One region of the Desulfobacca acetoxidans DSM 11109 genome, then DNA from elsewhere that is predicted to be linked to it. Evidence: riboswitches for the same ligand, from Rfam matches in the RefSeq annotation. Region 1 holds a riboswitch; the other holds the start of a gene.
The links. A riboswitch is a leader RNA that binds a small molecule or an ion and turns the genes downstream of it on or off. The one in region 1 is predicted to bind cobalamin.
Positions count from the first base shown of each region.

Region 2: linked by a shared signal. The riboswitch ahead of cbiM (cobalt transporter CbiM) and the one ahead of cbpA (modified peptide precursor CbpA) in region 1 are both predicted to bind cobalamin.

Region 1 is NC_015388.1:1,406,029-1,410,861, forward strand. It holds gene DESAC_RS06055 (sulfite exporter TauE/SafE family protein) at 1-692, shown strand, start outside; gene DESAC_RS06060 (universal stress protein) at 679-1,521, shown strand; gene cbpB (peptide-modifying radical SAM enzyme CbpB) at 1,771-3,174, opposite strand; gene cbpA (modified peptide precursor CbpA) at 3,190-3,318, opposite strand; cobalamin riboswitch at 3,396-3,602, opposite strand; gene DESAC_RS06075 (GGDEF domain-containing protein) at 3,992-4,756, shown strand.
Region 2 is NC_015388.1:2,494,293-2,499,125, reverse strand. It holds gene DESAC_RS11175 (cytochrome b6) at 137-1,555, shown strand; gene DESAC_RS11170 (hypothetical protein) at 1,601-1,795, shown strand; cobalamin riboswitch at 1,943-2,127, shown strand; gene cbiM (cobalt transporter CbiM) at 2,379-2,984, shown strand; gene DESAC_RS11160 (sirohydrochlorin cobaltochelatase) at 3,032-3,880, shown strand; gene DESAC_RS11155 (cobyrinic acid a,c-diamide synthase CobB) at 3,899-4,833, shown strand, end outside.

The sequences.
Region 1 (4,833 bases):
TGCTCATTGTGGTAGGCGGGTATGTCTTCTGGGATGCCATGAAGAGTGATAGGTCGGAGAAGACCGAGTTGACGGTAACGCTGGCGCAAAAGCTCCAGAAAATTAACCTACCTCCCATGATCTACTTTAAAACCGCTGATGTAAATATCTCGTTATGGTTTGTGCTGCCCGTGGGTTTTGCCACCGGCGTGCTGGCTGCCACTATTGCCGTGGGGGGATTTATCGGCGTGCCCGGTATGATCTATGTGATCGGCGCCTCCTCTCTGATCTCTTCGGCTACCGAGCTGGTGGTTGCCTTTATCATGGGTTTCGGCGGAACTGTTAAGTGGGCGATTATGGGCATGGTGGATATCCGCCTGACCCTGATTATTCTGGCCGGCTCTCTTTTAGGAGTGCAGTTGGGCGCCATCGGCACTACCTATGTCAAAGAGCACATGATCAAAATCGTCATGGGAACAATTATGCTCATCGTGGCGGTAAGTCGTGGTCTGGCCATTCCCAAGTATCTCAAGCAACTCGGAGTGCTAAACTGGGATGACGGTCTCCTCACGATATTAAACTCGGCCAGCTTTATCTCTATGTGCATTGCTCTGCTCACCGGTGCAGTGATCATCATCGGGGCGATGGTAAAGGCCAAAAGGGCAGAGAGGCTGCATCTTACCGTAGGTAGCGAAAATTATGGCAAAATATAAGAAAATACTGGTGCCGGTTGATGGGGCTGCATCAAGTCTGCACGCCTTGCAGGAAACCTTCAAACTGACCCAAAACGGTATCTCGGTTATTTCGGTTGTGCCGCCCTATCATGGTGACCTGCGGTTTGCCGGGGTGGGTGAGATAGAGAAGCTCATGCGAGCCCCGTGTGACCAAGCCGCGTCCCTGGCCCTGGACCTGGCCGCCGAGGCGGGGGTAGAAATATCGGTAGCCTGTCCGGTGGGCGAGCCTCATGAGGTAATTGCCGACATCGCTGCCAGTGAAGACTTTGACCTGGTTGTTATGGGTTTACGCGAAGACCAGGGAATTATACGATTCTTTATGAGTGGCCCCACGGCCAAGGTTATCGGCTACAGCACAAAGGATGTGCTGGTTATTCCGGAACATGCGAGCCTGAACTGGAAAAAGATCTTGCTGGCCGTGGATGGTTCGGAAGCCAGCGTCAAGATCGTAGATCGCGCCCTGGACCTGGCGAAGTCATATAACAGCGAATTGCTGATCCTCTCAGCCCTGGACCTGCCATTTCAACTGTATGGCGACGTCAACCTCAAAGATAATCTAATGCGGGGCGTCAAAGGCTACCTTTCCGAAGTCAAGACCGAGGCCGAGGCCATGGGCATCGCCACCCGCGAATTCCTGCGGGTAAGCAAGGCCCCAAAAGCCATTGTGGACCTTGGCCGGGAAGAGCAGGTTAATCTTATAATCATGGGTTCCCACGGCCGGACGGGCCTCAAGCGCCTCTTCATGGGAAGCGTTACCGAGCAGGTGATGACCCAGGCGCCCTGTCCGCTGCTCATCGTCAAGACCTAAACCTCATTGTCGTTATATGAAAACAGTGGGCGGTGAGCGGTGGGCAGTGGGCCGAAAAGGCATTATTGTGAGCAGCCGCCACGGTTCTGTTTTCATGCTTCGTTGTGTTCCTTAGAACCTATTGCTATAGGGGCGAATCCTGTGTTCTGCTAAAGATGTGGGCGAACACAAGGTTCGCCCTGCTTTTTTAATTGGGGATTGGTATAAGTTGTTCTCCAATTGGAAACCCGGAGATTGGGATCGAATAGGTCAGATAGATGATATGGTGGGGAGAGCAAAACTCTGTTCGGTACCCTCCTTCCAGCCATCCCAAACATAGTTGTCTACTTGACCAGCGGCAATGACCCGGAAAGCGAACTTGGCCTGCTCCACATAAAATTCGCAGTATGGAGCCGGAGCATGCAGGGTTTGAGAGCACATATAAATCTCCGCAGGGCAGGGAGCACCGCAGAAATGGCGAATGGCGCAGCTTCGGCAGGGTTCGAAATCCTCCACCTTGCGGCTGGTCATGTCCTGGAAGGGGCGGGTTCTGAGGATGTCCTCCACCGGAGTGTTGAAGAGATTGCCCCCCCTAAATTCCGGGATGCCGATGAACTCGCTGCAGGGGAAGAGGTCACCTCTGGCTGACAGGGCAAAGAAACAGCGTCCGCCGCCGCAGGGAGAGATGTCGCACATCAGGCGGCGGGCCAACGGTGCTACGATGCCTATGAGGATATTGGCAAAATTGGCGATGACCAGTTTGCGGCCGGTGGCCTGAAACAGATCATGGCTCCGCTCTAGGGCGGCACTGAAGTGTCGGGCAAAGACTTGGTCATCCGGTTTGAGATCACGGCCTCCGGGTTGAGTGCAACGTACCGGATTGAGCATGGCCACCCTGACACCGGCGCCATGAAGAAATTCTACCATGTCTGTCAAACGGTCTACATTGGTTTGGGTGACGGTGCAGATGACACTGTAGTTTGGGTAATCTGCTAACCGGTCCAAGAGAGGAGCTACTACACCGTATACCCCGCGGCCCTGCCAGTTTTTCCGCGTTTGATCAGCAATATCCGCTACCGGAGCGTCCAGGGAGAGGCCCAGGCTGACCTGGTGCGCCTGGATAAAAGCTAATGCTGCATCGTCCAGCATAGTGCCATTGGTCTGGATGCCGAAGCGAAAGCGGTTGCCGTATCGTTCAATCCCGGCAAAAACCGCATCCCTGACCATCATCGGTTCGCTGCCATGAAATATAATCTGCGGCATGACACCCTCCGGCAGGGTACGGCCGAAGTAATCCGACAACATCTCTAATGCTTGGAGGAGCCGCAACGGCGGCATATCCATCCCGCCGAGCCGGATGTCGCTGGGGATATAACAGTAGGAGCAATTTAGGTTGCATCGTTCTGTAGGGTTAAAATAGACCGCCGAGGGGATCAGCTCAAAGCGCAGGGTTTGCATCTCCCGCTGAAAGTGTTCCTGGTGTTCCATGAATATCTGGGGTATGAAGTTGCCTAATAAGTATTCTCCAGCCTCGGCCCGGGGAACCAGGGTCCAGAAACCGGTATCCCCTTCGATGAGGACGGCGTAATCGGGATGACCGATATCCATCAGGGAAAAGCGGGGGCCCTGCCCCACATTGGCAGAGACCCCGGCAAGCGATGTTGCAGGTTTCAAGAGTGCATCCTTATCTTACTTCTTGTTGTCCAACAGAATGTAGTGGGATAGGCCAGTGTTGGTGCCATCGGATTTGCAGCTATAGCGGTAACCGATGGGGGCAAGTTTTTTGGAAGAATCTGGGGTAATGACCTTTTGTTGCATCTTCCATCCTCCTTAGGATTAAAATAAAAAAGGGAATCCCGTATGATACGGAACTCCCTTTACCATAAGCAGTTCACTAAATTGTGTCTGGAACAGCAGGTCTTCTGGCTTTCGGATTAACCGTTGAAGGCGCAACCTTCCCACCGCAGTGGCCTGCGGCAGTGGCCGGGATATTCCCTTCGCCCTCCTCGTCCCCGATTACAGCGGCGGGACCGCCACGGATTTACACCGTGTTCCGGGATGCTGACCAACATCTAATTCATACTTAATCCTCCCGCCTTTGTCAATGATAAACCGGCTTCGGTGTGCGATAAATATTTCTACAACCGGTTTGCCTTTGGCCTATCGCGCCCATCGTTTTCTATAATTGTGGAAAGGATTGTATCTCTGCTGATCGCATGATAAAAAATAATCGTTCGAAGGACTTTCATGCGCCTTGTTAAGGGGCTTATTTGGGCTGCTTGAGGTTCGCGCAACTTAAACCGTATCAGAAAAGAGGCTGCCCGCGTTATTTGTAAGATATTCAAATGTTCAAATAACTCTTTGATAGTCTCCACCCGGAAAGTCCTTTATTTTTGGAGTTATCCCTTGTAGGGGCAGGCTAATCCCGCTCCGACAAATATGATTTTCGTTTTTCTCTTTGTGCTGCAAGGGGCAGCAACGCAGTTTGCGGATGAACATTAATTATGAAACACGGCGTCAGATTTCGTACTTTGACCGGCAATCGTGGCAGGTGGAACCTCAGGACACCATGATCGGATTTGATGCCGCCGCGATCCTGTTCAGCGACCCCAACCAGAGAGATTATGTCTGGATATTAGTGAGTCTAGCGGTGATTCTCCTGGTATTGGGAGGATTATATTATTTTATTGCCAGACTTACCCGCAAGGTTGCCGCAGCCCAAGAGAAATTAGTGAAAATGGCCTCCGTGGATGATCTTACCAGGTTGCACAATCGCCGTTTCTTTTTTGAGCAATTCGGTCAGGAGGTGGAGCGGGCCAAACGCTACCGCCGTTCTCTGAGCTGTATTATGTTGGACATCGACCATTTCAAGGCCATCAATGACACGTATGGGCATCTCCTGGGTGATCAGTTGCTCATCGATATTGCCCAAATATTACACGATAACTGTCGTCTGAGTGATCTGGCCGCCCGTTACGGAGGCGATGAACTGATTGTTTTGCTGCCGGAAACCGAGGCGGCGGGGGCAATAGCTATCGCCGAAAGAATCCGAAAACTGGTGGCGCAGCATCAGATTGTAGGTGAAAAAGGAGAGGTGATTCGGGCAACAGTCAGTATCGGGGTAGCCAGCCTGGGGGCAGGCCAATTGCAGGATATTGATCACTATGATCGCATTATCCGGTATGCCGACGATGCCCTCTACCGCGCCAAAACAGGCGGTCGCAACCGAACTGAGCATTATCAGCAGACTGTGTAAAGGTCAACAATTGTTTGGATAAAGTTTTTGGTTAAATCAGGCGGCCAGGGGCAGCACTTGAAGTTGTCCCTGCCGCA
Region 2 (4,833 bases), 1.1 Mb from region 1:
ATGTGGTATACTACTTCAATAGGCTGGATATCGGGTGTAATGCCTAAAAGCAACCCGAATAGGCGCTGCTTCCGAGGGTAGTATGGGGGGGTGAAGCATCGCTCTTCTTAGGCAACATTAGCAAGGAGGTGAGCCAATGAAGAATGGATATCGATGGGTGCTGGGACTTCCCGTATTAGCTGTGCTCATGTTTGGCCTTGGTGCTGGAACGGCGGTCACCAAGGAAAAGGCGGAGAAGGCTGCCACTCCGGCTTCCAGTTATTCTCCGGTAGTAATTAAGGAAGATTTCGCCGTCACCATGGAACGGATGAAGAAAGAGAAGCCCCAGATAATGAGCCGCCAGATGGATCTGCTCAAGAAGCGTTATGATTTGAGCCATAAAGCCGCTAAAGACGTTACCATGAGCCGGGGCAAGGCGGTTCAGGAAGGCGTTCGGGTAAATCTGCCCGACGGTATAACCTGGGAAAAGCTGGCCGCCCTGACCCCTGAGGAAATCAAGGAAAAAGGTCTCTGGCCGGCCGGGTTTCTGCCGCTGCCCCACCCGAATCATCCTGAAGGGGGGATGGTTTTTGCTAAATATCACATTGACGAGATCAAAAAGCAGGAAGGCCGTGATCTGACCAGGTTCGATCTGGATTTTGACCTGCCGGACCACTTCCTGCCGGAATTTCCCCCCGCCATGTATCTTACCACCCGCCCTGATCTGGGCGATGTAAGCCAGGGGAAAGTAATCACCCTGATGAACTACTATGAGCTATTCAACGGCATCCTCAATCCCAAGCAACTGGAGGGGTTGCGTCTGCTCGTAACGCCGTTCCCGCAACAGCAGTTCAACCAGACCGAAGACCGGCGCTCCGAACTGCCGAGCCGCGGGGTTACCTGTTTTGATTGCCACACCAATGGCCACGCTAATGGCGCCACCCACCTGGTGGGGGACATCCGTCCCCAGGAGTTCCGGCACCGTCTGGATATTCCAACCTTGCGAGGGGTGAATATTCAGCGTCTTTTCGGTTCCCAGCGGGCTCTGAAATCAGTAGAGGATTTTACCGAGTTCGAGCAACGGGCGGCATATTTTGACGGCGATCCGGTCATCGGGACCAAGAAGGGAATCAATATCCTAGACCGGGGACATCAGGTGCACTGTATGGCGGAGTTTCAGGAAATTCTGGATTTTCCTCCTGCTCCCAAGTTGAATATCTATGGCAAGTTGGATCCGAAAAAGGCTAACGATTCGGAGCTGCGCGGCCAGGAGATTTTCTTAAACAAGGGACAGTGCGCCGTCTGCCACCAACCGCCTTACTATACCGATAATCTGATGCACAACCTAAAGACCGAGCGGTTTTTCAAACCGCAGATGATCAACGGCCGCATGGCGAACATGGACGGTCCCATTAAGACCTTCCCCCTGCGGGGCATCAAAGACTCGCCGCCTTATCTGCACGACGGCCGCCTGTTGACTCTGGAGGATACCGTGGAATTTTTCAATCTGGTTCAAGGTCTAAATTTGACTGACCAGGAGAAGAAAGACCTCGTGGCCTTCCTGCGAGTCCTCTAATTAACAGAATTAGGGCTTGCGACTCAAGATGCAAAGGAGGATGTCATGGAAGAAAAAAAGACTATGGTCTGCACCTGTAAAAATTGCGGCAACGAGGCGGAAATGACCATCAAGTGCGAAGAGTTCATCGTGGGGACCAAGCCGGCCGAAGCTTCAGGGAAACCCGAAGCCGGGCAGGTGAAACGTACAATTGCATGTACCCAGTGCGGCAATGAAGCCGAGATGATCGTTGATCTGTAATTAATATAATAGTTCGGGGCAAAGGAGCTCCATGCCGTACTGCTCCTTTGCCCTATTACTAAATTCTGATCAAATCTCCGAATTGTCCGGCCTGATTTCCCGAGCCGGTAACTCGGGAAAATGTGTTGACAGGATCGGACCTCTCAGATTATAGTATGGCATCTGGGTACCCATGCGGGTTTAATAGGGAAGACGGAAGAGCCGTCGCGGTCCCGCCGCTGTAACCGGGGACGAACCCTGCTAAGGCCACTGTTTCCTTTGAGGGAAATGGGAAGGTGTAGGTATTAGGACGATCCGGAAGCCAGAAGACCTGCCCGGATGAATCTGGGTGGTGCGAAAGACACCAACCCGGGAACGGACCGCTCTGGACAAGCGCTCTCCGGAAATTAAGGACGAAAAAGCTGGGTTAATCCTTAAGTCCACACGGACTTAGGGATTTTTTTTTGCGGGGGGGGGCAATATGGGTCCACATGTGGGTGCACTTTGGCGTAAACCATTTCCCTGGCTTGGGGTTAATTTCTAAATGGCAATCAGCACTCGTAAGCTGATTGCCAAACGCCAAAATATTCTGAGGGGGCAGAACATGCATATTTCTGAAGGAGTTCTTAGTCCCGCGGTGTTGGGCGCGGGCGCCGCTTTGACGGCGGTGGGCACTGCCATCGGCCTGAAACAGGTTGACTATGAAGCCATTCCTCGGGTGAGTATCTTATCGGCCACTTTTTTTGTGGCTTCCCTTATCCATGTGCCGATAGGTCCGTCCAGTGTGCATCTGTTGTTGAACGGCCTTATGGGACTCTTGCTGGGTTGGGCGGCATTTCCGGCCGTTCTCATAGGACTCTTTTTGCAGGTCTTGCTTTTTCAATTTGGTGGGTTTACGGTATTGGGGGTGAACACCTTTAACGTCGCTGCTCCCGCAGTTCTCTGTTTTTATATCTTTCGGGACGTGCTGCGCCAGGAGGGGACTCTGGCAGTGGTGGCGTCTTTTGCCTGCGGGTTTTGCACCGTGTTATTGACTGCCCTGTTCACCGCCCTGTCCCTCATGTTTACCGGCGAGGGGTTTCTTACGGTAGCCAGATTGGTTGTTCTGGCTCATATTCCGGTAATGATTATCGAGGGTCTCTTTACCATGTTTGTCTTCTTTTATCTAGTTAAAGTCCGCCCGGAAATGCTAGAGAAAATATATGCCTAAAAATATTTGTCTTGAATCACTGAGTTAGGTTTTCAGGAAGCTAAAGTATGCAGACACCCATCGTTTTGACGGCCTTTGGGACCACCACGAACGCCTTTAAGACCTATGACTTTGTGGATACGATTATCCGGGAGGAGTTTCCCGGCCACGAAATTTTGTGGGCCTTTTCCTCCCGTATGGTCCTGGACCGTCTCAGGCACCGGAGAAAATTTGAAGTAAGGCATCCCCATGAAGTCCTTCAGGCCTTATCCGATAAAGGTCATACCTGGGCAGTGATTCAATCCATGCATCTGCTTTGCGGGCATGAGTTCTATCGTCTGTTGGAAGAGGTCAAACCTCTAGCCATTCGCACCAGTATCGGACTCCCTTTATTAAGTTCTTATGAGGATTACCGACAACTGGCTAAGTCATTTGATTTTAAGAATAATCTATCCGAAGGAGAAGCCCCGGTTCTGGTGGGTCATGGCACGGACCATCCATCTTGGGCCGCGTATCCGACCCTGGAAAGCATCCTGCGGGAGGTTCATGGGTCTGACTTGTATGTCGGGGTTGTGGAGGGATACCCATCTCTGAAACAGGTGTTGGAAGCAGTAACCGCAGCAAAATTTCGGAAAGTGAGGCTCATCCCGCTGATGTTGGTTGCCGGAGCGCATTTCTATGAAGACCTGTGCGAAGGAGAGGACTCATGGAAAACTGCCTTCGAGGGGGCCGGCCTAGAAGTGAACGTGGAAGCTCAGGGTATTGGCTTCAGAAAGGAAGTCATCCGGGTTTTTGTCGGCCATATTCGTGATGCTTTGGATGCCATCCCGGCATCAAACAGCCTGGCGACCAGAGTTTTAAAAAACCAGCAGCCAGAAAATCTTGGCTCTGTTCGGGTTTCGGGCGAAAATGGCTAGGGCTGCGAAGGAGACCTTTTGCCGAAAAAAGAGCCCGCCTGGGGGAGGTGTCCTTTCATCATGAGAGGTTTGGTAGTGGCTGGCACCCATAGCGGGGTGGGCAAGACTACCCTCACCCTGGGGTTATTGGCCGCCTGGCGACGGCAGGGAATATCGGTGCGGCCCTTCAAGGTGGGTCCCGACTTCATAGATCCAGGGCACCATGCCCAGGCTGCTAACAGCCTTTCTCACAATCTAGACGGCTGGATGCTTTCCCGAGAAGAAAATCTTCGCGTCTTCCGCCAGCACACCGGGACTGCGACAATAGCCGTTGTGGAAGGGGTTATGGGTCTTTTCGATGGCTACGATGGGAATACTGAGGCCGGCTGCACTGCCCAGATGGCCAAGTGGTTGGGGCTGCCGGTGCTGCTCCTGGTAGATGCCCGTTCCATGGCCCGCAGTGCCGCGGCCTTAGTGCATGGCTTTGCCACTTTCGACCGGGACCTCATCTTGGCCGGAGTAGTGTTTAATCAGGTAGGGAGCCCGACTCACCTAAGATATCTCCGTCAGGCATTAGAGCAGGCGGGGGAAGTCCGATGTTTCGGGGGCCTGCCCAGGGAAGTGGAACTGGCCATTCCAGAGCGCCATTTAGGGTTAATCACCACCGATGACCACCCCCTGAAAGAAAGCTATCTGGAGCGTCTGGCAGATTTAATCGAAAGCAATCTGGACCTGGAAGGACTGTTGGCTGTCCTCCCCGCATTGAGCCAGGGAAAGGCCTGGGAAGAAGGCCCGGTTTATTCCAGCCAGCCTTCCGAAGTGCGCCTGGCGGTGGCTCGTGATCGGGCATTCTGTTTTTATTATCCGGACAATCTGAAATGGCTGGCCCGGTGCGGCGCGGAAATAGTCCCCTTTTCGCCCCTGGATGATACGGACCTGCCTGCCGAAGTGCATGGCGTCTATCTGGGGGGCGG